DNA from 3 places in the Pseudomonas sp. 15C genome. Region 3 is predicted to be linked to each of the others. Evidence: riboswitches for the same ligand, from Rfam matches in the RefSeq annotation. Region 3 holds a riboswitch; each other region holds the start of a gene.
The links. A riboswitch is a leader RNA that binds a small molecule or an ion and turns the genes downstream of it on or off. The one in region 3 is predicted to bind cobalamin.
Positions count from the first base shown of each region.

Region 1: it holds a riboswitch for cobalamin, as region 3 does, so the genes downstream of both, ACYYKW_RS18855 (ABC transporter substrate-binding protein) here and cobW (cobalamin biosynthesis protein CobW) in region 3, are expected to answer to the same signal.
Region 2: it holds a riboswitch for cobalamin, as region 3 does, so the genes downstream of both, cobO (cob(I)yrinic acid a,c-diamide adenosyltransferase) here and cobW (cobalamin biosynthesis protein CobW) in region 3, are expected to answer to the same signal.

Region 1 is NZ_JBUDGD010000039.1:42,217-52,844, reverse strand. It holds gene ACYYKW_RS18865 (ABC transporter ATP-binding protein) at 1-440, opposite strand, end outside; gene ACYYKW_RS18860 (FecCD family ABC transporter permease) at 437-1,453, opposite strand; gene ACYYKW_RS18855 (ABC transporter substrate-binding protein) at 1,450-2,463, opposite strand; cobalamin riboswitch at 2,606-2,799, opposite strand; partial or broken gene ACYYKW_RS18850 (ParD-like family protein) at 3,012-3,380, shown strand; gene map (type I methionyl aminopeptidase) at 3,377-4,168, shown strand; gene katG (catalase/peroxidase HPI) at 4,249-6,519, opposite strand; gene ACYYKW_RS18835 (LTA synthase family protein) at 6,670-8,880, opposite strand; gene ACYYKW_RS18830 (ABC transporter substrate-binding protein) at 9,237-10,253, shown strand; gene ACYYKW_RS18825 (efflux transporter outer membrane subunit) at 10,497-10,628, opposite strand, start outside.
Region 2 is NZ_JBUDGD010000041.1:29,206-39,833, reverse strand. It holds gene ACYYKW_RS19285 (cobyric acid synthase) at 1-89, opposite strand, end outside; gene cobD (threonine-phosphate decarboxylase CobD) at 86-1,078, opposite strand; gene cbiB (adenosylcobinamide-phosphate synthase CbiB) at 1,071-1,979, opposite strand; gene bluB (5,6-dimethylbenzimidazole synthase) at 1,976-2,626, opposite strand; gene ACYYKW_RS19265 (cobyrinate a,c-diamide synthase) at 2,623-4,023, opposite strand; gene cobO (cob(I)yrinic acid a,c-diamide adenosyltransferase) at 4,020-4,631, opposite strand; cobalamin riboswitch at 4,713-4,936, opposite strand; gene ACYYKW_RS19255 (hypothetical protein) at 5,100-5,684, shown strand; gene ACYYKW_RS19250 (PQQ-dependent sugar dehydrogenase) at 5,751-7,064, shown strand; gene ACYYKW_RS19245 (C40 family peptidase) at 7,196-7,732, opposite strand; gene ACYYKW_RS19240 (C40 family peptidase) at 7,952-8,569, opposite strand; gene hda (DnaA regulatory inactivator Hda) at 8,798-9,502, opposite strand; gene ACYYKW_RS19230 (AI-2E family transporter) at 9,709-10,628, opposite strand, start outside.
Region 3 is NZ_JBUDGD010000013.1:47,368-57,995, reverse strand. It holds gene nfuA (Fe-S biogenesis protein NfuA) at 1-306, shown strand, start outside; gene cobM (precorrin-4 C(11)-methyltransferase) at 407-1,153, opposite strand; gene ACYYKW_RS09795 (cobalamin biosynthesis protein) at 1,232-1,645, opposite strand; gene ACYYKW_RS09790 (CbtA family protein) at 1,642-2,343, opposite strand; gene ACYYKW_RS09785 (CbtB domain-containing protein) at 2,355-2,552, opposite strand; cobalamin riboswitch at 2,670-2,891, opposite strand; cobalamin riboswitch at 2,976-3,187, shown strand; gene cobW (cobalamin biosynthesis protein CobW) at 3,288-4,358, shown strand; gene cobN (cobaltochelatase subunit CobN) at 4,362-8,210, shown strand; gene ACYYKW_RS09770 (ATP-binding protein) at 8,593-9,615, shown strand; gene ACYYKW_RS09765 (vWA domain-containing protein) at 9,540-10,280, shown strand; gene ACYYKW_RS09760 (TerC family protein) at 10,598-10,628, shown strand, end outside.

The DNA of each region.
Region 1 (10,628 bases), on a different contig from region 3:
TGTCTCTCACCCCCCGACAGGCTGCGCCAGACGCGCTGACGCAAGTGCACCGCATCGACATCCACCAGCGCCTGCTCAACGATGGCAGCGTCCGCAGCCGACCACGGTTGCAACGCCGACAACCAAGGCGTACGCCCCAGCGCCACCGCATCGAACACGCGAATGCCGTCATCGGTGTCAGCCTGTTGCTCGACCACCGCAAGCGTCTGCGCAACGCTGCGGCGCGCCATTTTGCTCAGGCGCTGACCGTCGAGCAGTACCTCGCCAGCGCTCGGCTCGCGCAGGCCGGCCAACAGCTTCAACAAGGTCGATTTACCCGCACCATTCGGCCCGACAATGCCCAGGGTTTCGCCGCGTTGCACCTGCAGGCTGACAGCCTTCAGCAACTCGGCGCCGCGCACCTTGAAACTCAAGTCTGAGCAACTCAATACCGCGTTCATCGCGCCGACCTCCGGCCCACCAGAATCAGCGCAAACACCGGCGCGCCGACCAGCGCGGTGATCACCCCGACCGGAATCACCTGCCCCTTGATCAGGGTGCGCGACAACACATCGGCGGCAATCAGAAACACCGCGCCGCCCAAGGCACTCGCCGGCAGCAATCGAGCATGCCCGGTGCCGAGCAACAACCGCGCCGCATGGGGGATCACCAGGCCGACAAAACCGATCGAACCGACAATCGAGACCATCACGGCCGTGACCAGCGCCGCGCAACCGATCAGCAGAATCTGCACGCGGCGCACCGGTATGCCGAGCGACGCCGCCGAATCCGCGCCAAAGGTAAACGCATCCAGCGCCCGCCGATGCCACAGGCACACGACCAGCCCGAGCAGGGCCACCGGCACCGCCAGCCACACCGACGGCCAGCGCACCCCGCCGAGGTTGCCGAGCAGCCAGAACATGATCCCGCGGGCCTGCTCGGAACTCGCCGAGCGAGTAATCAGGAATGCGGTCAGCGCATTGAACAATTGCGAGCCGGCAATCCCGGCCAGAATGATCTGCCCGGTACCGTTGGCCGAACCACTGACCCGTGCCAGCAGAATCACCAGCACGAATGCCGTCACCGCACCGGCAAACGCGCCGGCCGACAGCGACACCAGCCCGGCACCCACGCCAAGCAAGGCGACCATTACCGCGCCAGTCGAGGCCCCGGCGGAGATGCCCAGCAGATAAGGATCGGCCAACGGATTGCGCAACAGCGACTGCAAGATCACCCCGCACGTTGCCAGCCCGGCGCCGCAGGCAGCGGCGACCAGTGCGCGGGTCAGGCGGTAATTCCAGACGATGCCTTCATCGATCGGGTCGAGCACATAACCGGCGCCCCACAGCTTGTTGGCCAGCACTTGCAGCACCACGCCCGGCTCGATCGAAGTCTCACCGATCGCCACGCCGCCGATAAGCGCAACCGATAGCGTCAGCAGTACCAGCAGCGAACGGATCAGGCGTCTGCTCATGGCGCCAGGTCGTAGGCATTGATGGCGGCGGCCAGTTGCGCCAGGCCGTCGAAGGTGCGCAGGCTGGCCTGCATGGCCATGGCATCGAGGATGATGATGCGGTTGTGTTTCACCGCGTCCATGTTGCGCGTCACCGGGTCGCTGCGCAGGAACGCGAGTTTCTTCTGATAGTCGTCAGCCGGGAAACGCCGACGATCCATGCGCGCGATGACCAGGAAAGTCGGGTTGGCTTTGGCAATGGTTTCCCAACCCACGGTCGGCCATTCTTCATCCGACTCGACCACATTGCGCACACCCAGGGTGCTCAGCATGAAATCCGGAACGCCTTTGTGCCCGGCCACAAACGGCTCGATGTCCATCTCGGCGCTGGAAAACCAGACCACAGCGCTGACATCCTTGCGCTGCTGGGTTTTCGCCGTGGCGATCGACTGCGCGAGGCTGGCCTTGAGTCGTTCGTTGAGCCGTTCGCCACGCGCCTGCACATCGAAAACCTGCGCCAGTTGGCTCACGCCTTTGTAGATGCTGTCGATGCGAAACGGCGCCAGCCGCGTGCCATCGGAGCCGACGAGGTTGTCCTTGGCTTCGCAATCGGAGGGCAGCAGGTAGGTCGGAATCTTCAACTCATGAAACTGCTCGCGGGTGCCGACCGCACCTTGCGGGCCGACCATCCATTCCAGCTCCACGGCGACCAGTTCCGGGCGCTTGCCGATCACCGCTTCGAAGCTCGGTTCGTTATCAGCGAGGCGCTCTATCTTTTCGTTCTGCGCCTTGTATTGGGGCAGCACGTCGTTGAACCACAGCGAAGTGCCAACGACTTTGTCGCTCAGACCCAGGGCATAGAGCATTTCCGTGCCGGCCTGGCCGATGGTGATCGTGCGTGCCGGGGCGTGCTGAAACGTCAGGCTGCTGCCGCAGTTCTCGATCGTCAGCGGATAAACCGTGGGCGCCGCTTGCGCCAAGGCACAGAGGCCCAGACTGGTGAACAGGGTGGCAATACGGGGCAGCAGCATGGGGCAGTCTCCAATGGAACCGTACGGGGAGGGCGGGTACGGTTTGGAAACACACCATCAAGCGCCATCAGGAAATAACGCAAGGCCGGTCATCACGCGAAAAACGCGCACGGCACGATGTCCTTCCCGGACACCCCGCCGGTTAGTAGTCATTGTGCCGGCAGGTCTCCTGACTGATGCGTCATCGCCTGGCTCCGGCCTTCCCGGGGGTTACCCAGTGGCAGTCGAGGAGCAGGCTCGGCACCTACAGTTGCGGGGGCAGTTCCGATCGATGCTGAACAAGCACCTCGGATTCCCTATTAATCCCATGCGGAAACCGGCGGCGGCATGGTAGACGATTTGGGGGGATGAGGGGGAGATGAATCTTTTGAAAAGCCCCTCACCCTAACCCTCCCGAAACGTCGGACCGCCCGTAGGGAGAGGGGACTGACCGCGGTGTTTGGGCGACATATGGCCACACCGAGTACCGAGCTGAACACAAATTCAGAAGCTAACGAAGATCGGCTCCCTCTCCAGGGGGAGAGGGCTGGGGTGAGGGGCGGGGCCACCACAAGTCCAAAGCCGACCGCATGCCTCTAGCCACCCGCCTGCAGATCCTGAAAAAAACAAACGTCACAACCCGGATTTGCAATCCGCGAACCCCCAACGCTAATATACGATCCATATACATTCCGTATCGGATTACCTCCATGGGCATCGTAAAAATTTCCGAAGACATGCACGAAAACCTGCGCATCTCCAGCAATGCACTCAGCCGCTCGATCAACGCGCAGGCCGAGCACTGGATGCGCATCGGCATGCTCGCCGAGTTGCACCCCAACCTCGACCACAGCGCGATCTGCCGTTTGCTGATCCGCGCCGAGCAGAATGGCGGGCTCGACCTGCACCAACTGACACAGGAAGTCGCCCTCGCATGAGAAACCAGATCAAGCTCAACACCCCGGCCGAGATCGAAAAATCCCGCGCGGCCGGCAGACTGGCTGCCGAAGTGCTGGCCATGCTGGTACCCCACGTCAAGGCCGGGGTGACCACCGATGAACTGGATCGGCTGTGCAACGACTACATCGTCAACGTACAGAAAGCCGTTCCGGCCAACGTCGGTTATCACGGCTTCCCGAAAACCGTCTGCGCCTCGGTCAACGACGTGGTCTGCCACGGCATTCCTTCTGCTACTCCGCTGAAGGATGGCGATATCCTCAACCTCGACATCGCCGTGATCAAGGACGGCTGGTTCGGCGACACCAGCCGCATGTACGTGGTCGGTGAGGCCACGCCTGAAGCGCAACATCTGATCAAGACCACCTATGACGCCATGTGCGCAGGTATTCGCGCGGTCAAACCGGGCGCCACGCTGGGCGATATCGGTTACGCGATTCAGAGCCTCGCCGAAAAGGAAGGCTTCAGCGTGGTGCGCGAGTATTGCGGCCATGGCATCGGCAAGATCTACCACGATGAACCGCAGATTCTGCATTACGGCTTTCCCAATCAAGGGATGAAGCTCAAGGCGGGAATGATTTTTACCGTCGAACCGATGCTCAACGCCGGCAAACGCCACGTGAAGAACATGCCCGATGGCTGGACGGTGCTGACCAAGGATGGCTCGCTGTCGGCGCAGTGGGAGCACATGGTGGCGGTGACGGAGACCGGGTTTGAAGTGCTGACGGCGTGGCCGGATCAGATCGAGGGGTATGCGGCTATCAGTTGATACTGCGTTTGGCGGTCAGAATTCGTGAAATCCAACGCATAAAAAACGCCGCTTGAACAAGCGGCGTTTTCTTTTGGCCGTTACTTCAGATCGAACCGATCCAGGTTCATGACCTTCGTCCAGGCCTTGACGAAGTCATTGACGAACTGCTGTTGTGCATCCGCACTGGCATACACCTCGGCCAGCGCGCGCAACTGCGCATTGGAACCGAACACCAGATCCACCCGGGTTGCGGTCCATTTCGGCGCGCCGGTCTTGCGGTCCCGTCCTTCGAATTCATCAGCATCGCGCGTCGTCGGTTGCCACTCCACGCCCATGTCCAACAGGTTCGTGAAAAAGTCATTGCTCAGCGCTTCGGGTTTATCGGTGAAGACACCATGCCGGGTCTGCCCGACGTTGGTATTCAACACCCGCAGGCCGCCGAGCAGTACGGTCATTTCCGGGGCGGTGAGGGTCAGCAGTTGCGCCTTGTCGATCAGCAGGGTTTCAGCCGCGACGGTGTATTTGCCTTTGCTGTAGTTGCGGAAACCGTCGGCAATCGGTTCAAGGAAGCCGAACGATTCGACATCGGTCTGCTCCTGCGAGGCATCCACGCGCCCGGGCGAGAACGGCACGCTCACTGAATGACCAGCGTTCTGTGCGGCTTGCTCGACCCCGGCATTGCCGGCCAGCACGATCAGGTCCGCCAGCGAGATTTTCTTGCCAGTGCTTGCGCCATTGAATTCGCTCTGAATGCCCTCCAGGGTTTGCAGCACATGGGCCAGTTGCTCTGGCTGGTTGGCTTGCCAGAACTTCTGTGGTGCCAGACGCAAACGCCCGCCGTTGGCACCGCCACGTTTGTCCGAGCCGCGGAAGGTCGAGGCCGCCGCCCACGCCGTTGAGACCAGTTGCGCAACCGACAGGCCTGAGGCGAGGATTTTGCTTTTCAGCGCGGCGGCGTCGCTGTCGTCAATCAACGCATGGCTGACGTCCGGCAACGGGTCTTGCCAGAGCAATTCTTCGTTGGGCAATTCCGGGCCGAGGTAGCGTGACAGCGGGCCCATGTCGCGGTGGATCAGTTTGTACCAGGCGCGGGCGAAGGCGTCGCCCAATTGCTCGGGATTGGCCAGGAAGCGTCGCGAGATCTGCTCGTAAGCCGGGTCGAACCGTAGCGCCAGATCAGAGGTGAGCATGGTCGGCGAGAGCTTTTTGCTCGGGTCATGGGCATGCGGAACCGTGCCGGCGCCGGCGCCGTTTTTCGGTTGCCACTGATGCGCCCCGGCCGGGCTCTTGGTCAGTTCCCACTCGAAGCCGAACAGGTTTTCCAGGTAGTTGTTGCTCCAGCGGGTGGGCGTGGAGGTCCAGGTCACCTCCAGACCACTGGTGATGGTGTCTGCGCCCTTGCCGGTGCCGAAGGCATTTTTCCAGCCCAGGCCTTGCTGTTCGAGGCCGGCCGCTTCCGGTTCAGGGCCGACGTTGTCGGCCGGGCCGGCACCGTGGGTCTTGCCGAACGCGTGGCCGCCCGCAATCAGCGCCACGGTTTCTTCATCGTTCATGGCCATGCGGCCGAAGGTTTCGCGTATGTCTTTGGCCGAGGCGACCGGGTCCGGGTTGCCCTCGGGACCTTCCGGGTTCACATAAATCAGGCCCATCTGCACCGCAGCGAGCGGGTTCTCCAGATTGCGCTCGCCCTGATCGGTGCGGCTTTCTTCCTTGCCGTGCAGATCCGGTTCGGCTACCAGCGTACCGTCACCGGGTTCCTGTACCGGGCCGTTGCTCTTGCCGTAACGATTGTCACCGCCCAGCCATTCGGTTTCCGACCCCCAGTACACGTCTTCATCCGGTTCCCAGACATCGGCGCGACCACCGGAAAAACCAAAGGTCTTGAAGCCCATGGATTCCAGCGCGACGTTGCCGGTGAGCACGATCAGATCGGCCCAGGAAATGTTGCGGCCGTATTTCTGCTTGATCGGCCAGAGCAGGCGGCGGGCCTTGTCGAGGCTGACGTTGTCCGGCCAACTGTTGAGCGGGGCGAACCGTTGCTGACCGGAGCCGGCGCCACCGCGACCATCGGCTGTCCGGTAGGTGCCGGCGCTGTGCCAGGCCATGCGCACGAAGAGCGGGCCATAGTGACCGAAGTCCGCCGGCCACCAGTCCTGAGAATCGGTCATCAATGCGCTGATATCTTGCTTCAGCGCCTGAAAATCCAGGCTATTGAACGCCTTGGCATAGTCGAAGTCCTGGCCCAGCGGGTCAGACTTGGGCGAGTGCTGACTGAGGATTTTCAGGTTCAGTTGATTCGGCCACCAGTCTCGGTTGGTCGTGCCGCCACCGGCGGCATGGTTGAACGGGCATTTCGATTCGCTTGCCATGTTCGAGTCCCTATCAGGTCTGCTGCGGCCGGCTGGTGCCGACTTCGGACTTGTAAGGCTAGACCCGACTTGGCAAACCAGCTAATAGCGCAGGTATTGCGCGCCGATAGGCAAACTCTCTCAGCGCCGCGCTGCTTCGGGTCAGCGGGATCAGCTCGATTGCGCCGTGTCGTCATCGGGCACATCGTCGAGAATGTCCTCTTGCCCCGGCAGTTCAGTGATCACGCTGAAGTCACTGACTTCCACCGCGCCTTGCCCGTAACCGAGCAAATGAAACGAAAACGCCTTGCGCTGTTGCGGGTTTTCAAAGCTGAAGTCCATTTCCAGCGGCTGATCCGCCGTTGCGACCATTTCCGCCGGTAAGCCCAGCTGCACGTCCTGTTCGAACTCCTTGGCCTTGAGTTGTATGTACGCCGCTTGCTGCGGGTCGACCGCGCGCACGGTCAGGCGGACGCGAGTGTGCGAGCCCTTGGGCATTTCCAGGTACTGCGCACCGATCAGGTTGTCGGCCCAGTCATCCTTGATCTGCGCTTGCAGCGGGATGATGTTGTTGCTGCCGAACTGGTAGCGATGATTGAGCGGTGTGCGCAGCAGCGACAGGTCCAGGGCATTGGCGCGGGCGGCGATCTGCCGGGCCGGATGACCGCTGTAGCGACCCTTGTAAATGGCGCTGTCGGCGATGAAACCAGCGCTTTCGTAATAGCGGCAGCGGCGCGGCATGTCGCATTCGGAGAAGATGCCGCGGCCATCGTGATAGCGCAGCTTGCCATTGGTGAATGACATGATTTCGCGGCCGGAATCATAGTCACGGAACAGCGAGCGACCGCTCAGCGCGGAGGGCACTGGCAGGTCGAAGTAGTCGAGGATCGAAGTGCTCAGATCGACGTGACCATAGACACCTTTGTTCAGGCGCGGCAGTTGCGCCTGCTCCGGTGCCAGGGTCAGGTTGAACCCCCACGAGGAGGCCAGACGCACGCCGTCGATGCCATGGGATTCGTCCGATGTGATCACCACCAGCGTGTCCTTGAGCACGCCTTTGCGTTCCAGGCCACTGAGAAACTGATCCAGCGCATCGTCGAGATAACCGACGGCGGCCTGCTTCGGCGTTTCGTAACGCTGCAGATAATCGTCCGGTGCGGAGTAGGGCTGGTGAGTGCCCACGGTGAGCAGGGTGAGCATCCACGGCTGTTTGTGTTTCTTCAACTGGCCAACGTAATCCAGCGCACCCTCAAAGAACGCCTTGTCATCCTTGCCCCATGGAAATACCAGATAGTTGCTGTTGCTGAACCATTCCAGCCCATGGGTGGCATCGAAGCCGATGTGCGGCATGATCTTGTCTTTGGCCATGAAGCGCAGCCCGGCACCTTGCAGGTAATGCGTGCTGAAACCGTGGTCACGCAGTTGTGCCGGCAGACAGGCCTGATTGCGCTCGTTGAGGGTGAGCATTTCCACGCCTTTGGGCGTGCCGTTGTTGAGTTTGTCGTAGTCGCCGCAGAGCATGGCGTACAGACCGCGAATGGTCTGGTGCGTGTGCAGCACGTAATCCGGAGTGTTCATGCCGCGCTCGGCCCAGCGGCTGAGGTTGGGCATCAGGTCTTCCTGGTAATGACTGCCGATGGCCTCGCGGTTGGCGCGGATGTAGGCGCCGGGAATGCCCTCCAGTGCGATGATCAGCACGTTGCGCGCCTGTCCCGGTGCGGTCAGCAGTTTTTCTCCGTTTAGGTCGACATCGGTCAGCCCGGCCATCGCCGGTGCGGGTTCTTCGGCATCGCCGTCCAGCCATTCCTCGGCGCGAATCTGCAGGTCCGCCACTTCACTGGCGAGCAGTTGATGCGGCAAGTTGTACAAACGCCACGGGTCGGCTTCGTTCGGCCACAGGTTCTGCGCGCCCCAATGCGCAGCGAACAACACCAGCGGCGCGCCCCAGACTGCACGGGGCAGAGGCGTGAGCGGTCGGTCGCGGCCGGCGAAGCGGGTCAGCAGCCACACCAGTAATGCCAGCAGCAATGTCAGGCCCAGTGCGGGGTGCGCCAGGCCGCCGCCGGTGGAGTTTTCCACGAATTGCGGGTCGACCAGGTAATGAATGTCGGAAGGCGTCGGCAACCGACCGACCGCGCTGACCAGTTCCGCGGTCGCCACCGCCAGCACGCTCCACAACAGCAGCACCGGCAGAGCCAGCCACCACGCACGGCGATGCAGCAAAACCAGCAACAGGCTGCCCACGGCCAGATCCGACAGATAACCCAACGGGCTCGACCAGCCCAACGCCGCGCGCAGGCTCATCGGCACAATCAATACCAACAGCAGCAGAGAAAACAGTCGGGCGTGTGGTTGCCGCAACCGGTTGAAAAGAGCGCTCACAAAAAGACCTTCCAGCCATCAAATCGTCATAAAAGTGTGGGCGATGATAGCAAGGCTCGGCCATCTGATTGCCTTTTAAAACGCTCGGGTGATGCGCAGGGACGAGCGCTGGCGCGAATGGAAAAGCAACTGGAAACCCCTATGGTTGCTGGTGGAGCGCGGCGAACGGCCTGTTTGCCGATGGGGATTTTCCCGGGGTTTTATTGTGTCAGGCTGTTAACGTTCGACGTTGTAGCAGCGCAAGGCATACGCTCAGCGTCCAGTGCTATCGATATGCAATAAAGATATTTAATTTCTATTTTTTATAGCGATAAAGTCAGGCCTTTCAGCAAACCACCCCCTGCTGCGAGGTTGTCATGCCCACACCGTTGAAACGTTCCGCATTGACCCTGTTGGCCGCCGCCCTGGCGGGCACAGCGTTGTTCAGCTCGGTCGCTCAGGCCGAGGGCAAGATCAGCATCGCCCAGCAGTTCGGCATCGGTTATCTGATCCTCGACGTGGTCCGCGACCAGCAACTGATCGAGAAACATGGCAAAGCCCAGGGCCTGGACATCGAGGTCGACTGGAACAGCATTTCCGGCGCCACCGCGATGAATGAAGCGCTGCTGACCGGTTCGCTCGACGTAGTCTCGGCCGGCGTGCCGCCGATGCTCACCGTGTGGGATCGCACCAAAGGCAAACAGAACGTCAAGGCCATCGCCGCGCTCGGCTCGATGCCCAATTACCTGCTGACCAACAATCCGAATATCAAAACCCTCAAGGACTTCAGCGACAAAGACCGCATCGCCGTACCGGCGGCAGGGGTGGGCTTCCAGTCGCGCACCTTGCAGATCGAAACCGCCAGGCTGTTCGGTGATGCCCAATACAAGAAGTTCGACGACATTTCCGTCAGCCTGCCGCACCCCGATGCGACGGCCGCGCTGATCGCTGGTGGCTCGGAGATCAACTCGCATTTCTCCAGCCCGCCGTTCCAGTATCAGGCGTTGCAGAACCCCAATGTGCACAAAGTGCTGAGCTCCTACGACGTACTCGGCGGCCAGGCGACGTTCAACGTGCTGTACACCACGGAAAAATTCCACGACGAAAACCCCAAGACCTACAAGGCGTTCTACGACGCCCTGGCCGAGGCCGAGAAAATCATCAAGGCTGACAAACCGGCAGCGGCCCAGGCCTATATTCGGGTCGAACAGTCGAAGTTGCCGTTGGCGCTGGTGGAGCAGATCGTCAACGACCCGGAGATCGACTTCACGGTGGTGCCGCAGCGTACGTTTATCTATGCCGAGAAATTGCAGGAATTGGGCGTATTGAAAAACAAGGCGGGAAGCTGGAAGGATTACTTCTTTGAAGAGGCGCATGGTGGGGCGGGGAGTTGATGTTCCGCGCCAGGATCAAAAGCCCCTCACCCTAGCCCTCTCCCAGAGGGAGAGGGGACTGACCGAGGTGCATGCGAGAGATACGCCAACCTGCGATACCGAGTCGAACGAAAGTTTTGAACGGCCCACAAATCGGCTCCCTCTCCAGGGGGAGAGGGCTGGGCGGGCGGCGTTCCGATGAGGGGTAGCTCCACCCTGAAACTCAAGCCGAACACCCATGCTCATCATGGAAACCACCGCAGATCACCGCGCCACCGCTTCACCTGCCCGCCAGCCACCACCCAACGCGGTATAGAGGTTGACCTCAGCCACCAACTGCGCCAGCCGGTCGCTGATCAAGGCTTGTTGCGAAGTGAACAGCGAACGCTGCGCATC
Region 2 (10,628 bases), on a different contig from region 3:
CCCTGACGGGTCGCCCAACGACAGAGCGCCGTCACCAGCGTACTTTTACCGGCATCCGACGTGGTGCCCTGCACCATCAGCGTGGTCATGGGTGTTCCTTACGGTAGGCGTCGAGGGCGTGTGCGAGTCGCAGCTCATCGGCGGCATTGCCGGGCAGACCGAAACGCAGACTGCAGTTGTGGGTGAACAGGCGCAGAAGAATGCCGCGCCGGGCCATGAAGTCGTGCAGCGTTTCGGCGTGCTCGGTAACCAGCCACTGAAACAGCGCGCAGCCACCCTGCGGCTTGAAGCCGTAGCGCTCGAGCAACGCCGCCAGCCGTTCGCTGGCTTCATCGCTGCGAATCCGCTGGCGCGTGTGATTTTCGGTGTCTTGCAGACACGCCTGGCCGAGCACCCGCGTCGGCCCGCTGACCGCCCACGGTCCGACCTGTTCGGCGAGCAGTTTGAGCAACTTGCGCTCAGCCAGCACGAAGCCCAGACGCACCCCGGCCAGACCGAAAAACTTGCCGAACGAGCGCAACACGATCAGGCCGATCTGGTGGCTATGGGCGGCCAGGCTCAAATGCGGCGTGTTGTCCATGAACGCTTCGTCGACCACCAGCCAGCCGCCGCGCTGGGCCAGCCGCGCGTGCCAGTCGAGCAGGCGCGCCGGGGTCAGGCTGAGGCCGGTCGGATTATTCGGGTTGACCACCACCAGTACGTCGAGGCTGTCGAGAAAGAACTCGACTTCCTGCTCCAGCACTTCGCGAACGATGTAGCCACTGCGCCGCCACGCCTCGGCATGTTCGGCATAGCACGGTGACAACACGCCGACCTTGCCGGCACGGCGCAAGCGTGGCAGCAACTGGATGGCCATCTGCGAACCGGCCACCGGCAGCACTTGCGCGGCGCCGTAGTAATCGCACGCCGCCTGCTCCAGGCCATCGTCGGTTTCCGGCAGGCGAGCCCAGGCGCGCAAGGGGATTTCCGGGATCGGAAAAGGCCACGGCGCCAGGCCGCTGGACAGATCCAGCCAGTCGGCTTCGGCAATGCCGTAATCGTGTGCAGCCTTGCGCAGTCGGCCACCGTGCTCAAGCATAGAATTCAGCCCCCACGCAAAGAATCAGCAGCCATAACCATACCCCGCGCTGGACCAATTGCCAGCCGCGGTCGATGGAATCGGCATCGGCGGGGGCGCCTTCACCAAGTTGCGGGCGCTCGTGCAATTCACCGTGGTAAATCGCCGGCCCACCCAGCTCGACGCCGAGTGCGCCAGCGCCAGCCGCCATCACCGGGCCGGCGTTGGGGCTGTCCCATTGTGGCGCCTGGGTGCGCCAGCACTTGAGCGCGAGGCGGGTTTTGCCGAGCAGCGCGTAGGTCAGCGCCACCAGCCGTGCAGGAATGTAGTTCAACACGTCGTCGATTTTCGCCGCCGCCCAGCCGAAGCGTTCGAAGCGTTCGTTGCGATAGCCCCACATCGCGTCCAGCGTGTTGCTCAAGCGATAGAGCACCACGCCCGGCGCACCGGCGACGACAAACCAGAACAGCGCAGCAAAGACCGCATCGCTGCCATTTTCCAGCACCGATTCGGTGGCGGCGCGGGCCACGGCGTTGCTGTCGAGCTCGTCGGTCTGGCGGCTGACCAGATAGCCGACGCGAGTACGCGCTTCGGCCAGATCGTCGGCGCGCAATGCCGCAGCCACTGGCGCAACATGTTCGCCGAGACTGCGCATGCCGAGGGCGCAGTACAGCGCAAGAATCTCGATGATCCAGCCGACATAGGGTGCCCAGGAAAACGCCGTGGCGAGCAGCGTCAGCGGCAGCACCGCGATCACCCACGCGGTCACACCATGGCTGCGCCAGCCGCGGCCACCGGCGTTGAAACGTTGCTCGATGCGCCCGGCAAAATTGCCGAACGCCACCAGCGGATGCCAGCGTTTCGGTTCACCGAGCAGCGCATCCAGCGCCACCGCGGCGACACTCAACAACGCCACACTCATTGACTCACTCCCCAGTAATTTTCGTACAGCAATTCGTTCAGCGGTCGCGCCTGCGCCCAGCCTTCGAGGACCAGCATCGGCGCCGGGTAGAACTCTTTGACCGGGCCCAGACACAGCACGGCCAGCGGCTTGGCACCCGGCGGCAAGTGCAGCAGATCGGCCAGCGCCTGCGGCTCGAACAGCGACACCCAGCCCATGCCCAATCCTTCGGCACGGGACGCCAGCCACAGATTCTGGATCGCGCAGGACAGCGAAGCCATGTCCATCTCCGGCAGCGTGCGCCGGCCAAAAATGTGTTTTTCGCGATCGTCCATCAGCGCCGCCACCAGTACTTCGGCGCAGTCGTTGATGCCTTCGACCTTGAGTTTCATGAACTCGTCGCTGCGCTCGCCAAGGGCCTCGGCGGTGCGCACGCGTTCTGCTTCCACCAGATGCTGAATCTGCCCGCGCAGGGCGCGGTCGCTGATGCGGATGAAACGCCAGGGCTGCATCAGGCCGACACTTGGCGCTTGATGGGCGGCTTCGAGCAAACGCCGCAACAGTTGCGGTTCAACAGTGCCGCCGCTGAAGTGACGCATGTCGCGGCGTTCGGCGATGGCTCGGTAAACCGCTTGGCGCTCGGCTTCGGAGAATGCGTTGTCGGTCATGGCCCCATCGCTGGCAAGCCAGCTCCCACAGTGGACGGTGCAATACCTGACGAAACGTAATCCCCTGTGGGAGCTGGCTTGCCAGCGATGGCGGTCTCAAGACCGGGCGCAAACAGCGCAGCGACAGCCGCAGGATTCGACGGAAAATAAAAGTGCACATAAGAAGCCGTCATCCGCCCTTCACGGTAGACCGCCTCGGCCCCTCGCCCACCGTTCGGGCTCAGCCCACGGGCAATCGGCGTCAGTTCGGTGGTCGTCAGCGAATGGTGATACGTGTGCCCGCGCAACGAGCCTTCCGGCAGATCGACCGCCTGCAACGCCAACGCCGCCAGACGCTTTTGCATCACCGCCTCGCCCCGCAACAACCCGACCAGTTCAGCGCGGGTGCCTTCGACATCGGTCAGCGAATCGAGCAGATAAAGCATGCCACCGCACTCGGCCAGCAACGGCTTGCCTGCCGCATGGTGCGCGCGGATCGCCTCGAGCATCGCAGTGTTCTGTGCCAGTGCAACGTGGTGCAGCTCAGGGTAACCGCCCGGCAGATACAGGCTGTCCGCCTCGGGCAATTGCGTGTCGCGGATCGGCGAGAAGAAGCTCAACTCGGCGCCCATCGCCCGCAACAGATCGAGGCTTGCGCCATAGGTGAAGGCGAATGCTTCATCACGGGCCACGGCGATCCGCACGCCGTGCAACAACGGCTCAGCAGCAGTCACGTCCGGCGCTGCGAATTCGACGACGGGCGGCAAGGCGACTTCGCAACTGCTGGCCAGTGCGTCGGCGGCAGCGTCGAGGCGCAGGTCCAGATCATTCAGTTCGCTGGCCTGCACCAGGCCAAGATGGCGACTCGGCAGCTCGATGCCGGTCTCGCGCGACAACGCGCCGTACCAGCGCAGGCCTTCGGTGAGGCTGCCTTCGAGCAATTGCGCATGACGCTGGGTGCCGACGCGGTTGGCCAGCACCCCGGCGAACGGCAGGTCAGGCTGATATTTCGCCAGGCCCAGCGCCAGTGCGCCGAAGGTCTGCGCCATGGCGGTGCCGTCGATCACTCCGAGCACCGGCACGCCAAAATGCCGCGCCAGGTCGGCGCTCGACGGCGTGCCGTCAAACAGGCCCATCACGCCTTCGATCAGAATCAGGTCCGCGTCGCCGGCGGCTTCCCACAACAGGCGACGGCTTTCCTGCTCGCCGACCATCCACATGTCCAGTTGATAGACCGGCGCACCGCTGGCGCGCTCGAGGATCATCGGGTCGAGAAAGTCCGGGCCGCATTTGAACACGCGGACCTTGCGCCCCTGATTGCGATGCAAACGGGCGAGCGCGGCGGTGACCGTGGTCTTGCCCTGGCCGGAAGCCGGCGCGGCAATCAGGACGGCCGGGCAGTGACGGGGCTGATTCAAAGTTCGACGCCTTTCTGCGCTTTGATCCCGGCCTGGAACGCATGCTTGAGCATGCCCATTTCCGTGACCGTATCGCCCATCTCGATCATTTCCGGCTTGGCGCCGCGCCCGGTCACCACCACATGCTGCATCGGTGGCCGCGCCTGCAAATCGCTGAGCACCTGATCGAGATCCAGATAACCGTGCTTGAGGGCGATGTTCAATTCGTCGAGCACCACCAGCCCGATCGACGGATCGCGCAGCAGTTCGCGAGAAACTTCCCACGCCGCCGTGGCAGCGGCGATATCGCGCTGACGGTCCTGGGTCTCCCAGGTGAAACCTTCGCCCATCACATGGAAGCGCACTTGCTCGGGGAAGCGGCGGAAGAACAGCTCCTCGCCCGTGCTGTTGCGGCCCTTGATGAACTGCACCACGCCGCACTGCATGCCGTGGCCCATGGCGCGGGCGAGCATGCCGAAGGCCGAGCTGCTTTTGCCTTTGCCATTGCCGGTCAGCACCAGCACCAGGCCGCACTCGTCGGGCGAATTGGCGATGCGTTCGTCGATCACGGCTTTTTTGCGCTGCATGCGCGCCAGATGGCGTTCGTCGCGCTCGGGGGAATCGGTCATGGGGGAGCTCTCCGTTGAGACGGGTAAACGGCGGGCAGGCACAAGAATAGACGGCAAAAAGCCTGGCATCGCCCACCGTGATGCCGCTGGATGGATCAGGCCGGTCTCCGGGCTCATGAGCGGCGTTGGCCAGACTGCGCGCCTTCCCGCTGTTGAGCAGTGGCATTGAACGCAGTGTTCACTCATTTACCGTTGCGGGGGCAGCGCCGGGATCGTCGTGGCTTCGCGTGAAGACCACCCTCACCGGCTTCCCTGTTTCACTCTGTCGACGCAGGTCACAGAGCACCTGAAACAAGCGGCGAAGGTTAGAGGGTTGGGGGTGGAGCGTCAATTAAAGAGGCGGCCAACGGGCGAGAAACTGCCCTCAATCAATTATCTGCCGGCAATCTTGTGCCAGACTGTGACAAGTGATATCAAAGAGCCATGCTTTTCTCGAAAAAGCACACCACAACAATAAGGACGATGACGATGCAAGGCATGATCATCAGCAACCCGCGCCTGGAATTCCTGCGCCCGGTGCTTGAACGCTGGTTTGACTGTATCGACCGCTACAACACCGTGCGCGGCGACGGCGATACGCCGTACTGGCATGATGAGAAAGCCAACCTCGGCCTGCTCTCGGCCGCCGCCTGGATGGCCGAACTGGTGACCTTGAACGACACCGTCACCCGTAAACAGAACGAAGACGGCGAGCGCAATGCCCGCGCCGATCTGTTTATCGCCGGCAGCGAAGACCGCGCCTTCATTCAGGCCACACAACGCTGGCCAAGGGCGAACAACCTCAACCTGACCCAACCCCTGGCCGATATAACCTCTGACGCCAAACGCATCAGTTACGCCAGCGATCTCAAGCTCGGCTGCCTGTTCGTCGCCCCGCAAAAGGCCCAGCACAGCGCCAGCCCCGAAGAATTGCAGGACATGGTCGACGACCTGCAAAAGGAACACACCTGCGCCGTGGCCTGGTATTTCCCCTACGCCTACCGCAAATTGCACAGCGACGCGGGCAACTATCACCCGGGCATCGCCGTGCTGTTCAAGGAAGCCCGCGGTTGAGCAGTTGAACCATCGGGCTTGCGCCCTCCTCTATGGTTAGGAATGCATTCATAGGGAAGATCAGCAATGCGCAAGCCCCACCTCGTTTTCGTCATCGCCCTCGCCGGCGGGCTCAGCGCCTGCGGCGAAACCTCCAGCCTGCAGGTCTCCGACGGCACTGGCCCGTCGCCGAAACTGCCGGAACCGAACAAGACCCTGATCCCGACGGTGAACATCGCCCCCGCGATCGGCTGGCCCGAGGGGGCAAAACCGACGGCCGCGGCCGGCACTCAGGTCGCCGCGTTCGCCGAAGGCCTCGATCATCCGCGCTGGCTGTACGTGCTGCCCAACGGTGACGTGCTGGTGGCCGAAACCAATGCGCCACCGAAACCGGATGACAGTAAAGGCATTCGTGGCTGGGTGATGAAAAAGGTCATGGGCAAGGCCGGCGCCGGCGTACCGAGCCCGAATCGCATCACCTTGCTGCGCGATGCCGACAAGGACGGTGTGGCCGAGACCCGAACGGTATTTCTACAAAACCTCAACTCGCCGTTCGGCATGACCCTGGTCGGCAACGATCTGTACGTGGCCGATACCGATCGCCTGTTGCGCTTCAACTACGAGCCCGGCGCCACCGAGATCAAGACCCAGCCGATCAAGGTCGTCGATCTGCCGGGCGGCACGCTGAACCATCACTGGACCAAGAACGTCATTGCCAGCAAGGACGGCAGCAAGCTCTACGTCACCGTCGGTTCGAACAGCAACGTCGGCGAAAACGGCCTGGATCAGGAAGAGGGTCGCGCGGCGATCTGGGAAGTCGATCGGGCGACCGGTAATCACCGGATCTTCGCCTCTGGCATCCGTAATCCCAATGGCCTGGCGTGGGAGCCCAGCAGTGGCGCGCTGTGGACGGCGGTCAACGAGCGTGACGAGATCGGCAGCGATCTGGTGCCGGACTACATCACCTCGGTCAAGGACGGCGGCTTTTATGGCTGGCCGTTCAGCTATTACGGCCAGCACGTCGACGTGCGAGTCAAGCCGCAGAACCTCGATCTGGTGGCCAAGGCCATCGTCCCGGATTACGCGGTCGGCCCGCACACCGCCTCGCTGGGCCTGACCTTCGCCGAGGGCAACACGCTACCGGCGCAATTCAAGGAAGGTGCCTTCATCGGCCAGCACGGCTCGTGGAACCGCAAACCGCACAGTGGCTATAAAGTGATTTTCGTGCCGTTCAGTGGCGGTAAACCGACTGGACAACCGGTGGATGTACTGACCGGCTTCCTCGACAAGGACGAGAACGCACTGGGCCGCCCGGTGGGCGTGGTGATCGACCCGCAAGGCGGGTTGCTGGTGGCGGATGATGTCGGCAACAAAGTGTGGCGCGTGTCTTCTGCCAAATAACTTTCACCTGACACAAACAACTGTAGGAGTGAGCCTGCTCGCGATAGCGCCTTGTCAGTCGACATCATCGGTGACTGAAAGACCGCTATCGCGAGCAGGCTCACTCCTACAGGGATTGTGTGCGATTGGATTTACGGGTTATGCGCCAACTGCCCCGGCTGCAGCACCCGCTTGGCGCTCAGATAGGCCTTCTGCCAATACGCCTTTGACAGACTGTCGAGCTTGACCGTGCCGCCCGTTGCCGGTGCATGCACAAACCGCCCTTCGCCGACATAAATGCCGGCATGGCTGACCTGCGAGCCGCCGTTGGTGGCGAAGAAAATCAGGTCGCCGGTCTGCAAGCCTTCCTTGCCGACGTTCGGTGCCTGCATGACGATCATTTCGCGGGTGGAACGTGGCAGCGAGATTCCCGCGGCATCGCGGTAGACGAAACCGATCAGGCCGCTGCAATCGAAACCCGAATCCGGCGTGTTGCCGCCCCAGCGATAAGGCGTGCCGACGAGGCCGAGCGCGCGAAAAAGCACGTCTTCAGCAACCGGTGAAAAAGCCTGGGAGGGACCGAACACAATCGGCGCGCGAACCACGGGGGCTGGCGGCGGTGTACGACTGGCGCAGGCGCTGAGCAGCGCGGCGCAGAGGATCAAGGTGAGGCGGGCCGACATCGTCATAAGCGGAACATCCTGATCAGGCTGCGGCTTTCTCTGCCGAATGGACAGAAACAAAACCGCCTGCGTCTGTACGCAGGCGGTTTGCCATCAATATGATTCAGGATTCTAGCGGCTACGCGGCAAACTTCAAGTAAGACTTTAACTTCACCTTGTAAAGTTTGTGTCTACTCTGTTTGCCGGTAGCCTGGCGTGTCGCCACGAAGCAGCGACATCAGGGAATTACTTGCGCGCGGTGACCACGGTCGGAGCGTTCGCCAGGGCGCGTTTCGCTTCGATGAAGGTCTTGCTCCAGTAGCTGTCACCCAGGCTGTCGATGCGAACACCGCCGCTGCGACGACTGCTGGAGTGGATGAACTGGTTGTCGCCCAGGTAGATCCCGGCGTGACTGACCCGGCCGCGACGGCCGTTGGTGGCGAAGAACAACAGATCGCCCGGCTCAAGGTTGCTGCGCGCAACCAGCGGCGCATCAACGTTGATCATTTCGCGGGTGGAGCGCGGCAGGTTCATACCGGCTTCTTCGCGAAACAGGTAGCCGATGAAACCGCTGCAATCGAAACCGGCTTCAGAGGTACCGCCGAAACGGTAACGGGTCCCGATCAGGGACATGCCGCGTTCGAGAATGCTGTCGGCCAGCACAGGAAGCTGATAAGGCTTCTTGCCGTTGAATTCATTGAGTTCTTTTTCGGTGTCCAGCTCTTCCTGGTAAATAACGGAAGACTGGGCCGTGGCGGAATTTTTAACCTGTTGAGGCTGCTCTTGAACTGGAGAGTGAGCAGCACAACCGTACAACAGGGTGACAAGTGCGAGAGGCACGAGGGGTGCGAAGCGCTTTAGCATGGGCACGACCGTGGCTGATAGTTGTAAAGAAGCCGAGACTATGCCCGCTATCGTCCTCATTTGCAAATTCAATCGAACTTTATGTGACTTGGCGGTTTCGCGTTTACATCTAAGCGCTTAAGCCCATTTGACCCGATACGCGACTTGCAACCCCTGCAGGAATGCGGATTTTCTGGCGCCTGAAAGATGCCGCCCTCCCCTTGAAACCTTTAGAACAACAGGCTCGGCTTACCAGCCCAAGGTTTCTTTGAGGAATGGAATGGTCAGCTTGCGCTGGGCCTGCAACGAGGCCTGGTCGAGCTGTTCGAGCAGATCGAACAACGCGCTCATGCTGCGCGTGCCGCGAGTCAGGATGAAGTGCCCGACCTCATCGGTCAGGTGCAAACCACGACGCGAGGCGCGCAATTGCAGCGCACGCAACTTGTCTTCATCGGAGAGTGGGCGCATCTGGAAGATCAGCGCCAGGGTCAGGCGCGATTTCAGGTCGGCCAGTTTCACTGGCAGTTCGCGCGGGGACGTCGACGCGGCGATCAGCAGACGCCGACCGCTGTCACGCAGACGATTGAACAGGTGAAACATCGCCTCTTCCCAGTCCGCCTTGCCGGCAATCACCTGCAAGTCGTCGAGACAGACCAACTCGTATTGTTCGAGGTTGTCGAGGATTTCGACGCCGCGGTCCATCAACTCGGCCAGCGGCAGGTACACCGCCGGCTCGCCCATCTGCTCGAAACGCAAGCACGCGGCCTGCAACAGATGCGTACGCCCTACGCCGTGTTTGCCCCACAGGTAGATCAGGCTCTCTGTCCAGCCGGCGTCGGCTTCGCACAGACGCTCGACATAGCCGAGTGCAGCGGCATTGGCGCCTGGGTAGTAGTTGATGAAGGTGGCGTCGTCACGCAGACGCACACCTAGGGGCAGCTGAATCGGTTTCATGCTGACTGAACGGTTACCAAGGAACCGTTAGTGGCCTCTGTGTAAAGTTGGCGAAGTTTATACCCGTGACGCTGAGCGCACAATGCGACAGAGTCCAAGCAAAATCAAAGGTTTGCGTTAACGCCTTGGTTTCCTGACAGATTCTTTGGCGCCAGCGCCTGTGGAAAACGCGGCAACCCGGCGGTTCGCCGGGCCGCCCTTCGCCCTTACAACTCCGGCTCGTTCACACCACTATAGATGTCGGAATCCTTGTACAGGTCGTGCACATGGCGCACCAGGACCATGATTACCGCCGCCACCGGCAGCGCCAGCAGCACACCGGTAAAACCGAACAACTCGCCACCGGCGAGAATGGCGAAAATCACCGCCACCGGATGCAGGCCGATGCGGTCGCCCACCAAAAGCGGTGTCAGCACCATGCCTTCCAGCGCCTGCCCGACCATGAATACTGCGACGATGCCAACCATCGGGTACAGATCGCCACCGAACTGGAACAACCCGGCGATCAGCGCCGCGCCGATACCGATCACGAAGCCCATATAAGGCACGATCGCCGCCAGACCTGCGATCAGGCCGATCAACAGGCCCAGCTCGAGACCGACGATCATCAGCCCCGCCGCGTAGATCACGCCCAGCGCCAGCATCACCAGCAACTGCCCGCGCACGAACGCGCCGAGCACTTCATGGCATTCGCCCGCCAGCGCCACCACGCGCTCTTCGCGATCACGCGGCAGCAGGCTGCGGATCTTCGCCATCATCACGTCCCAATCGCGCAGCAGGTAAAAGCTCACCACCGGAATCAGCACCAGATTCGCCAGCCAGCCAATCAGCGCCAGACTCGACGCCGTCGCCTGGCTCAGCACCACGCCGACGATGTCGGTGGTCTGGCCCATGTGTTCACTGATTGCCGCCTTGACCTTGTCGAACTTCCAGAAACCGTCCGACAGCCCCAGCTTCGCCTGCGCCCACGGCACCGCGGTGTGCTGCAACCAGTCGAGCATCTGTGGCGCCAATTCGTACAGACGCAGCAACTGCTTGGCGAGCATCGGCACCAGCACCAGTAACAGCGCAGTAACGATCAAGGTGAACAAGGCGAACACCGCGATGACTCCCCAGGTGCGCGACA
Region 3 (10,628 bases):
ATCAAGGCGCCAAACGCCAAAGTACCGATGGTCAACGCCGACAGCCCGGTCAACGAGCGCATCAATTACTACCTGCAAACCGAAATCAACCCGGGGCTGGCCAGCCACGGCGGTCAGGTCAGCCTGATCGATGTGGTGGAAGACGGCATTGCGGTGTTGCAGTTCGGTGGCGGTTGCCAGGGCTGCGGCCAGGCCGACGTGACCTTGAAGGAAGGCATCGAGCGCACGCTGCTCGAGCGCATCCCTGAGCTCAAGGGCGTGCGCGACGTGACCGACCACACGCAGAAAGAAAACGCCTACTACTAAGGCGTTCGCTGCGAATATGAAAAACGGCGCCCCGTGAGCGCCGTTTTTTTATGCCCCCGCTTTACCCAGGGTGGGAGCGAGCCTGCTCGCGAAGAGGCCATCAAGGGCGATAAAGATGCGCATGCCCCGCCCGATACAACGACGACTCGCTGAACACCTCACTCCCCAGCACCCGCCCGACCAGAATCAATGCCGTACGCCGAAAGCCTTTCGCTGCAACCTTGTCCGCAATGTCCGCAAGCGTGCCCACCACCCAATCCTGATCCGGCCACGTCGCCCGGTGAATCACCGCAATCGGACAATCCGCACCGTAATGCGGCAACAACTCCACAAGAATCTTCTCCAGATGATTGACCCCCAGGTGAATCGCCATGGTTGCACCATGTCGGGCCAGATTGCCCAGTTCTTCGCCCGCCGGCATCGCAGTCTTGTCGGCATAGCGAGTCAGAATCACGCTTTGCGACACATCCGGCAGGGTGAGTTCGGCTCCGAGCAGCGCCGCACAGGCGGCGGTGGCCGTCACGCCCGGAATGATCTCGAACGGGATACCAAGCTCACGCAGATAACGAATCTGCTCACCGATCGCGCCGTACAGGCTCGGATCACCGGAATGTACCCGTGCGACGTCATGGCCGTCGGCATGCGCGGTCTTGATCAGCTCGATGATCTGCTCAAGGTGCAGCTCGGCACTGTTGACCACGGTTTGCGCCTGGTGCCCCTCGAGCACTGCGGCGGGTACCAGTGAACCGGCATAGATGATCACCGGACAGTGGCGGATCAACCGTTGGCCTTTGACAGTGATCAATTCCGGGTCGCCGGGGCCGGCGCCGATGAAATAAACGGTCATCGTTGGATCCTTGGAGAAGAGGCGCGACAACGCTTCAGATGAAGATTGTTCATGATGGATGGCGGCGATTATCAGGATTTACGCGGCGCCGGCCAACGCCAGAGTGGCTTGAGCGTATTTTTGTCGGCTGATCAGCAGCTTTGCCGGCGCCTGCAGGAGTTGTTCGGCAAGCGCCAGCGCTGCGCTTTCCGCCACGCCGTAGCAGCCGGTGCGTTCGTAAGCGATTTGCGACTGGTGGCTGAGCATTGACTGGTAACCGGCCAATTCCTCGCTGCTGAAGTACAGCAGGGGCAAGGCCAGTTGTACGGCCAGTTCTTGCAGGCCCGGTTCGTCGCGCTTCAAATCGATGCTGGCCAGGGCCTTGATTGACTTGAGCTCGATGCGGTGCGCCTGCAAGGCCTGGTCGAGCAACGCGCGCAGCGTGCTGGTCGGACAGCCGCGTTGGCAGCCGAGGCCGACCACCAGCGTGGACGCCGCGCGGTCATCGCTCATGCGTGGTAGTGACCGTCGCTGTTGCGGCGGAACAACCAGGCGCTGATCAGGCCCAGGGCCAGCCAGAACGCCACGTTGGTCAACTGCGAAGCGATCTTGAACTGGCTTTCCAGCGCCTCGGGCGCGAGCATTGAATGCACCAGCGGCTGCGGCGCGCCGATCACATGCGGCACGGCGAGAATCGCTACACCGAGCAGCTTCATCAGCCAGTGCCGGCTGAAGGCGATCAGCGACAGGCCGACGGCGGTCGAGGCCGCAGTGCCGATCCACCACATCTGCCGCGACGCCAGATCAGCCGCAGCGGTGCCCGGCAATTCCGGCGGCAGGCCCAGCGTTGGCGCCAGCACGAACGTCGCGTAACCGGCCAGACCCCAGAGCAAGCCTTGCGCGGTGGAGCGCGGCGCTCTCAATGTATACAGGCCGGCAAGCATCAGGGCGAAACCGACCGCCACCACCAGATTGCCACCGGTGGTCGAAACCACGCGCTGCCAGCCGTTTTCCGGCTCCCAGGCTTCGCCGTCATGGCTGTGCGCCGCGGTGCCGGCCGCGTGTTCGTGGACTGCGGCGACCGGCTCGGATTTTTCATAGGTTTCCGCCTGAAGAATCAGCGGCGAGACCCAGAAGCTTTGCAGCAGCGTGAGGAGCAGGGCGGCCAGCAGGCCAGTGAAACCTGCGGTTTGCGCAATTCGCTTGATCATGTCGAGAGGTCTCAGTGGCACGGAAACGCAGCGCTGTGGCGGGTGTCGTGGGCCGCGTTGTGCACCGCTTCGATATGCGAGAAACCGGCGAAATACACCAGGCCCGCGCCGAGAATCGAGGCGAAGGCGGCGGCAATCAGGCGTTGGCTCAGGGTGGTGGTGCTGGCGATTTTATCCGTGTTGCTGCCGGTGCTGCTGATGATCGACATGGCGCTTCCCTATAGTGTAAGGGGCAGTCGAACGCATGCGGACCCTGCGTGACGGACACGCAGAGGTACGAACAGCGCCCGCCCACCGCGGGTTTGTTATGTCCAGTGACGCCGATAGCGCACTGTGTGTTGCGGGCCGGTCTCCGGGCTCGCGAGGGGTTGGCGCCTGGCCGACCTGCAAGCGTCACCTTCCCATGCCGGGTTGGCACAGTGGTTTTGACGCTTCGCTCGCTTACCGTTGCGGGGGCAGCACCGGACTGACATGGCTCTGAGTAAAGCACATGATTCACCGGTTTCCCGTTTCACCCTGTGAAGGGCACCCGTAACAAGGCGTACAGGAGAGCATGCGGGTGGGTTTGAGTCAATTTCGGGCAGTAGTGAATATCCACGAAACCAAAGCATTGACCCATCATCAACCCATGCGTAGCCTTGCGCCTTCGAGGTTCTTCGGCATCTGTCGAAGCTAAGAAGGGAACGCGGTCAAAGCCGCGGCTGCCCCCGCAACTGTGAACGGTGATGTTCGCTGCAACGCCACTGCCAGCTCGGTCCACGAGCCCGCGGGAAGGCGCAGCGAATGCCAGGCCCGGCGCCTGAACACTGTCAGCCAGGAGACCTGCCTCGTCACAGATTCTCACTTTCAACCGGGCGGGGTGATCCGGTGGCGAATACTTCCGGCGCGCCTGCGCGTGGCCGGTCCTCGTCCCGTATGCCCGCCGCTTGCCAAAGGGCATACCGATGAAAACACTGGCCAAACTCCCCGTCACCATCGTCACCGGTTTCCTCGGTTCGGGCAAAACCACCTTGCTGCGGCACATGCTCGACAATGCTCAGGGCCGGCGCATTGCGGTGATCGTCAACGAGTTTGGCGAGCTGGGCATCGACGGCGAAATCCTCAAGCAGTGCACCATCGGCTGCACCGAAGAAGAAGCCAGCGGCCGCGTTTACGAACTGGCCAACGGCTGCCTGTGCTGCACCGTGCAGGAAGAATTCTTCCCGGTGATGCGCGAACTGGTCGCGCGTCGCGGCGATCTCGATCACATCCTCATCGAAACCTCGGGCCTGGCCTTGCCCAAGCCGTTGGTGCAAGCCTTCCAGTGGCCGGAAATCCGCAGCGCCTGCACCGTTGATGCGGTGATCACTGTGGTCGACAGCCCGGCCGTGGCCGCCGGCACCTTTGCCGCGTTCCCGGATCAGGTCGATGCCCAGCGCAAGCTTGACCCGAACCTCGATCACGAGTCACCGCTGCACGAACTGTTCGCCGACCAACTGGCCAGCGCCGATCTGGTGATCCTCAATAAAGCCGACCAGACCAGTCCAGAAGATCTGGCGCGCGTGCGCGCTGAAGTCGCCGAAGAGTTGCCACCTGCGGTAAAAATCATTGAAGCGAGCAACGGCCGTCTGCCGCTGGACGTGCTGATCGGCCTCGGTGCCGGTTCCGAAGAACACATCGACAGCCGTCACAGTCACCACGACCATCACCACGACGGTGATGACGATCACGATGACCACGATCACGACGCCTTCGACTCGATCTCCATCGAACTGCCGCAAGCCGACGAAAGCCTGCTGCTCGACGCGCTGACGCAACTGGTGGTGCAACACGGCATCCTGCGCGTGAAAGGCTTCGCCGCGATTCCGAACAAGCCGATGCGCTTGCTGATTCAAGGCGTAGGTACGCGCTTCGACAAGCATTTTGACCGTCAGTGGGGCGCCGACGAAGCGCGCGTAACGCGTCTGGTGTTGATCGGCCAGGAATTGGATGCAGCGCAGCTCGAAGCGCAACTGCGCGCCGCGCTCAGCGTTTAAGTCATGCACCTGCTCAGGACCCAGCCCGGCGGTTTCGTCTCGGATGACAACATTGCCGACCTTGGCCAGACGCCCGCCGAGTTGGTGATCCTGTGCAGCGGCGATTCCAGCCTTGCGCTGCTCGCCGAAGCGGCGCAGCAGTTGCCGCAGGACTACCCGAGCCTGCGCCTGGCCAACCCGATGCAGGTGCAGAATCACGCCTCGGTCGATCTGTACGTCGATGAAGTGTTGCGCCACGCCAAGCTGATTCTGATTTCGCTGCATGGCGGCATCGCCTATTGGCGGTATGGCGTCGAGCGCCTGGTGGAATTGTCCGAGCGCGGCGTGCAAGTGATTCTGGTGCCGGGCGACGATCGCCCCGACCCGGAACTCAGCGACTTGAGCACCGTCAGCGCGGTGGACCGTGACCGTCTCTGGCAGTTCTTGCGTCAGGGTGGACTGGGCAACGCGCTGGATTTTTTCCGCTGCCTGGGCAATCGCTGGTTCGCCCGCGATTACCCGTGGGGCGAGCCGCAAACCTTGCCGCGTACAGCGATTTACCACCCGACCAAAACTACTGCTGCCCTGAGTGACTGGCAAGCTGAATGGCTGCCCGCACAACCGGTCGCGGCGCTGCTGTTTTACCGCTCGCACCTGCAAGCAGCCAACACTGGGTTCATCGATGTGTTTTGCCAGCGCATGCAAGCTGCGGGGCTCAATCCTTTGCCCATCGCCGTGGCCAGCCTGAAAGAACCCGGCTGCCTGACGGTGGTCGAGGATTGGCTGGACGAAGTCGAGGCCGGGGTGATCCTCAATACCACCGGTTTTGCCCAGTCCAGTCCCGAAGCGCCGCACCTGCGACCGTTTCGCCGCAATATCCCGGTGATCCAGGCGATCTGCGCCCAGGACAACGAGCCCGGCTGGCGCGACAGCGAGCAAGGCCTGGGCCCGCGCGATCTGGCCATGCACATAGCCTTGCCGGAACTTGACGGGCGCATCATCAGTCGGCCGATCAGCTTCAAGGATCTGGCCTGGCGCAGCGAGCGCAGCCAATCGGATGTGGTGTGCTATCGCGCGCAACCCGAGCGCATGGATTTTGTTGCTGAACTGGCGCGGCGCTGGACTGCTCTGGCGCGGGTACCGAACAGCGAAAAGCGCATCGCGCTGATTCTCGCCAACTACCCGACCCGCGACGGGCGCATCGGCAACGGTGTCGGCCTCGACACGCCAGCGGCAGCGCTGAATATCCTGCGTGCGTTGCAGGCTGAGGGCTATCCGGTTTCGGCCGATTTGCCAGGCAGCGGCAGCGAGTTGATCCAGCAATTGCTCGGCGGCGTCAGCAATGACCTCGACACGATTGACCTGCGCCCATGCCAGCAAAGCCTGGCGATGGACGCTTATATGGCGATGTTCGATGCATTGCCTGAATCCAACCGCGCCGCTGTGATCGCCCGTTGGGGCGCGCCGCACAACGACCCGATGTGCCGCGACGGACGCATGATGATCGCCGGGCTGCGTTTCGGTCTGACCTTCGTCGGCATTCAGCCAGCGCGTGGTTATCAGGTCGACCCGAGTGCGGTTTATCACGACCCGGACCTGGTCCCGCCGCACGCTTATCTGGCGTTCTATTTCTGGCTGCGCAACACCTATGGCGCGCACGGGGTGATCCATGTCGGCAAGCACGGCAACCTTGAATGGCTGCCGGGCAAAGGTGTCGGCCTCTCGGAAAACTGCTGGCCGGACGCGCTGCTCGGGCCGCTGCCGAATATCTATCCGTTCATTGTCAATGACCCGGGCGAGGGCGCCCAGGCCAAACGGCGTACGCAAGCGGTAATCATCGACCACCTGATGCCGCCGCTGACCCGCGCGGAAACCTACGGGCCGTTGCGCAATCTCGAACTGCTCGCCGACGAGTATTACGAAGCGCAGTTGCTCGACCCGCGCCGCGCCCGGGAATTGCAACGCGACATTCTGCAACTGGTGCGCGATACGCAGATCGACCGCGAGCTGCAACTCGACGCCGCGCTGGACAGTGACGCCGACGCGGCGATCTGGTTGCCGCGTCTGGATACGTATCTGTGTGATTTGAAGGAGTCGCAGATTCGCGATGGCCTGCATATCTTCGGCGAGTCGCCGAGCGGGCGTTTGCGCATCGATACCTTGCTGGCCTTGCTGCGGATTCCGCGCGGGGATGGCAAGGGCGCGCAATCAAGCCTGCTGCGCGCGGTGGCAAAAGCGTTTGAACTAGGTTTCGATCCACTGGATTGCGCTCTGGCCGAGCCGTGGGAGGGACCGCGTCCAAGCGAACTGCAAACCGTCACCGACGAAGTCTGGCGCACCGCCGGCGACACCCGCGAACGCCTCGAATTGTTCGCCACCGAGCTGATCTCCGAATCCCTGCATATCCCTTGTAGGCCTTCGCCTGCTCGCGATAGCAGTGGATCAGCCAACATCAAATCAACTGACACACCGCCATCGCGAGCAGGCTCACTCCTACAGGAATCGGGGTGGGCTGAAGTCGGGTTAATCATTGATAATTTGCGCGAAGTCATCGCACCACGCCTCGACGCCTGCGGCCCGGCAGAAATGCGCGGTCTGCTCGACGCCCTCAGTGGCCGTTTCGTCCCCGCCGGCCCGAGCGGCGCGCCCAGTCGCGGGCGCCTCGACGTGCTGCCGACCGGGCGCAATTTCTATTCGGTGGATGTGCGCAACCTGCCGACCACCACCGCGTGGCGTATCGGTTTTCAGTCAGCGACGCTGATTCTCGAACGGCATCTGCAGGATCACGGCGACCATTTGCGTCAGCTCGGCCTGTCGGTCTGGGGCACCGCAACCATGCGCACCGGCGGTGACGACATTGCCCAGGCCATGGCGCTGATGGGCGTACGGCCGGTGTGGGCCACCGGTAGTCAGCGTGTCGATGATTTCGAGATTCTGCCGCTGAGCCTGCTCGACCGCCCGCGCGTCGATGTGACGTTGCGCGTTTCGGGATTTTTCCGCGATGCGTTTGCCAACCTGATTCGCTTGTTCGACGCTGCGGTGCAAGCGGTCGCGGCGCTGGACGAGCCGGACGACCTCAATCCGCTGGCGGCCAAAGTGCGCGCCGAGCGCGAGACGCTGCGTCAGTCCGGCGTCGACGAGGACACCGCGCGGCGCCAGGCCGGCTGGCGTATCTTCGGCGCCAAACCCGGTGCTTACGGCGCTGGCGTGCAGGGCGCTGTCGACGGTCGCCTGTGGCAGAGCCGCGAAGACCTCGCCGAGGTTTATCTGAACTGGGGCGCTTACGCGTATGGCGGCGCCGACGAGGGGACCGCTGCACGCGAGCAGTTCGTCCAACGTCTGAGTCAGGTGCAGGCGGTGCTGCAGAATCAGGACAATCGCGAGCATGACTTGCTCGATTCCAACGATTACTACCAGTTCCAGGGCGGCATGCTCGCCGCCGTGGAAAGCCTGCGCGGCGAAGCGGCGGCGAGTTATCACGGCGATCATAGCCAACCTGATTTGCCGAAAATCCGCACCCTGAAAGAAGAGCTGAACCGGGTAATTCGCTCACGCGCAGCAAACCCGAAGTGGATCGACGGGGTCAAGCGTCACGGCTATAAAGGCGCGTTCGAGATGGCCGCGACGGTCGATAACCTGTTTGCCTTCGACGCGACCACGCAGTTGATCGACGATCATCAATATGCGTTGCTGGCCGACGCCTATTTGCTGGACCCGCAGACCCGGGAGTTTGTCCGCGAGCACAATCCGCATGCCTTGCGAGACATGACCGAACGCATGCTCGAAGCGCAGCAGCGCGGCATGTGGCAGGAGCCGGGGGCTTATAAGGAAGCGCTGGAGAATTTACTGCTGGATATCGAGGAAGATGGGTAGCGCCTGCAAAAGCCAACCCTCACCCCAGCCCTCTCCCGGAGGGAGAGGGGGCCGATCTGTGTTGTATTCGAAACCTATGTTCAACTCGAACTATCAGATCAATGCAATTCGTGAGATCACCTCGATCAGTCCCCTCTCCCTCCGGGAGAGGGCTAGGGTGAGGGCCTTTTACCTGACACCCCGCAACATTGAAGAACATCCGAATCAGTTCCCTCTCCCTCCGGGAGAGGGCTAGGGTGAGGGCCTTTTACCTGACACCCCGCAACATTGGAGAACACCCGAATCAGTTCCCTCTCCCTCCGGGAGAGGGCTAGGGTGAGGGGCTTTACCTGACACACCAGAACATTCAAGACCACCAACGACCACGCCAGAGAACCCACACATGACCGACACCCCACATTTCCCCCTCTCCGCCGTGGTCGGCGCCGATGATCTCAAGCTCGCCCTGTGCCTCACCGCCATCGATCCGAAAATCGGCGGCGTGCTGATCGAAGGTCCGCGCGGCATGGCCAAATCGACCCTGGCCCGCGGCCTTGCGGACCTGCTCGCCAGCGGCCAGTTCGTCACCTTGCCGCTGGGCGCGACCGAAGAACGTCTGGTCGGCACCCTCGATCTCGACGCCGCCCTGAGCGACGGTCGCGCGCAGTTTTCCCCCGGCGTGCTGGCCAAGGCTGACGGCGGCGTGCTCTACGTCGATGAAGTCAATCTGTTGCCTGATCACCTGGTCGATCTGCTGCTCGACGTCGCCGCCAGCGGCACCAACCTGATCGAACGTGACGGGATTTCCCATCGTCATTCGGCGAAATTTGTCCTGATCGGCACGATGAACCCGGAAGAAGGCGAGTTGCGCCCGCAGCTGCTCGACCGATTCGGTCTGAACGTCGCGCTCAGCGGCCATACGCAACCGACCGAGCGCGGCCAGATCATTCGTCGGCGGCTGGATTTCGACAGCGATCCGCAGGCCTTTTGTGCGCAATGGGCCATCGCGCAACAAAGCCTGCGTGAGCGCTGTGAGCGTGCGCGCATCGCATTGACCGGCATCGAACTGGACGATGCCGCGCTGGCGCAGATAACCGAACGCTGTTTCGCCGCTGGCGTGGATGGCTTGCGCGCCGATCTGGTATGGCTGCGCGCAGCCCGCGCGCACGCGGCATGGCGTGGGGCGGCAGTGATTGGCGAGGAAGATATTGACGCCGTGGCCGAGTTTGCCCTGCGCCATCGTCGTCGCGAACCCTCGGTGCCGCCGAGCCCGCAACAGCAGCAACAGCCACAACAACCGCCACAGGCGCCCAATCAGGCGCAAAGCACCGTGAGCGAAGGGCAGGGCCAGTGGGGCGATATGCCGGCACCGGCGCTCGCCACCGGCACTCGACGAGAAGTACCCGCCTGGCCAAAAAAGCCCTAGGCATTCGCCCCCGATCCGACGCGGGGGCGAATGCCAGACCCCGCGCCGGACGGCTCGACAACGGACGCCAAGGCAAGCGCCACAGCGCCAGGAATGGCTCGGTGAACTGGCCGGGCACGTTGATAAACGGGCGGCCACGACTGCGTGAAGACCTGCTGTTTCAGCTGCGCACCCGCTCGCCGCATGAGTTGTGGCTGGTGATTGTCGATGCCTCCGCTTCGACCCGACGCCATCAGGCGCTGAGCGATGCCAAAGGTCTGCTCGCACAAGTGTTCGACGATGCCTACCGCCAACGCGCGCGGCTCGCTTTGTTGACCGCCAGTGGTTCGACGCCGAAATGGCAAGTGCAGGGACTCAAAGCGTCCAGCGGTCTGCAAGCGTGGCTGCAAGCGTTGGGGGCGGGTGGTGGCACGCCGTTGCTCGCGGCGTTGCAGCAGGCGCAGCAATGGCTGGGGCAACGGCGCAAGCGCTTCCCCGCCGAACAGCAGCGATTGCTCGTGGTGACCGACGGGCGTTTGAAGCAATGTTCCGGGCTGCCGATGCTGGATTGCCCGGGATTGCTGATTGATATCGAGCGTGGACCGATTCGCCTGGGACGTGCGCAGGTGCTTGCCGAAGCGCTGGGGGCCGACTATCGGCACATCGATGATCTTGCTGTGCATTGACGATCGCGTTTCAAGAGTGCTCGCGAACGGAACTGCCGTCAGGCCCATTCGTACAGATCTTGAAACGATTTGCCACTGGGGAAAATGTGTCTTGAGGCGGTACGCTCCAAGGCCATTTTTCCTTCAGGATTTGCATGAACACCCTCTCGGAGCCCCCCAGTTATCCCGTCTCCTGGCGCCACGGCGCGGTCTTGATGCTCGCGCAGCATCCGGTTTTTCGACTTCCGACTATCTTTGCCAATGCGGCTCTTGAGCCTTCGCGTTGCGCTTTGTCGTGTCCGGCAGCCTGAATTCACTGAGAGAGATCGAGACGTTTTATGGAATGGTTAGCGGATCCCACAGCCTGGT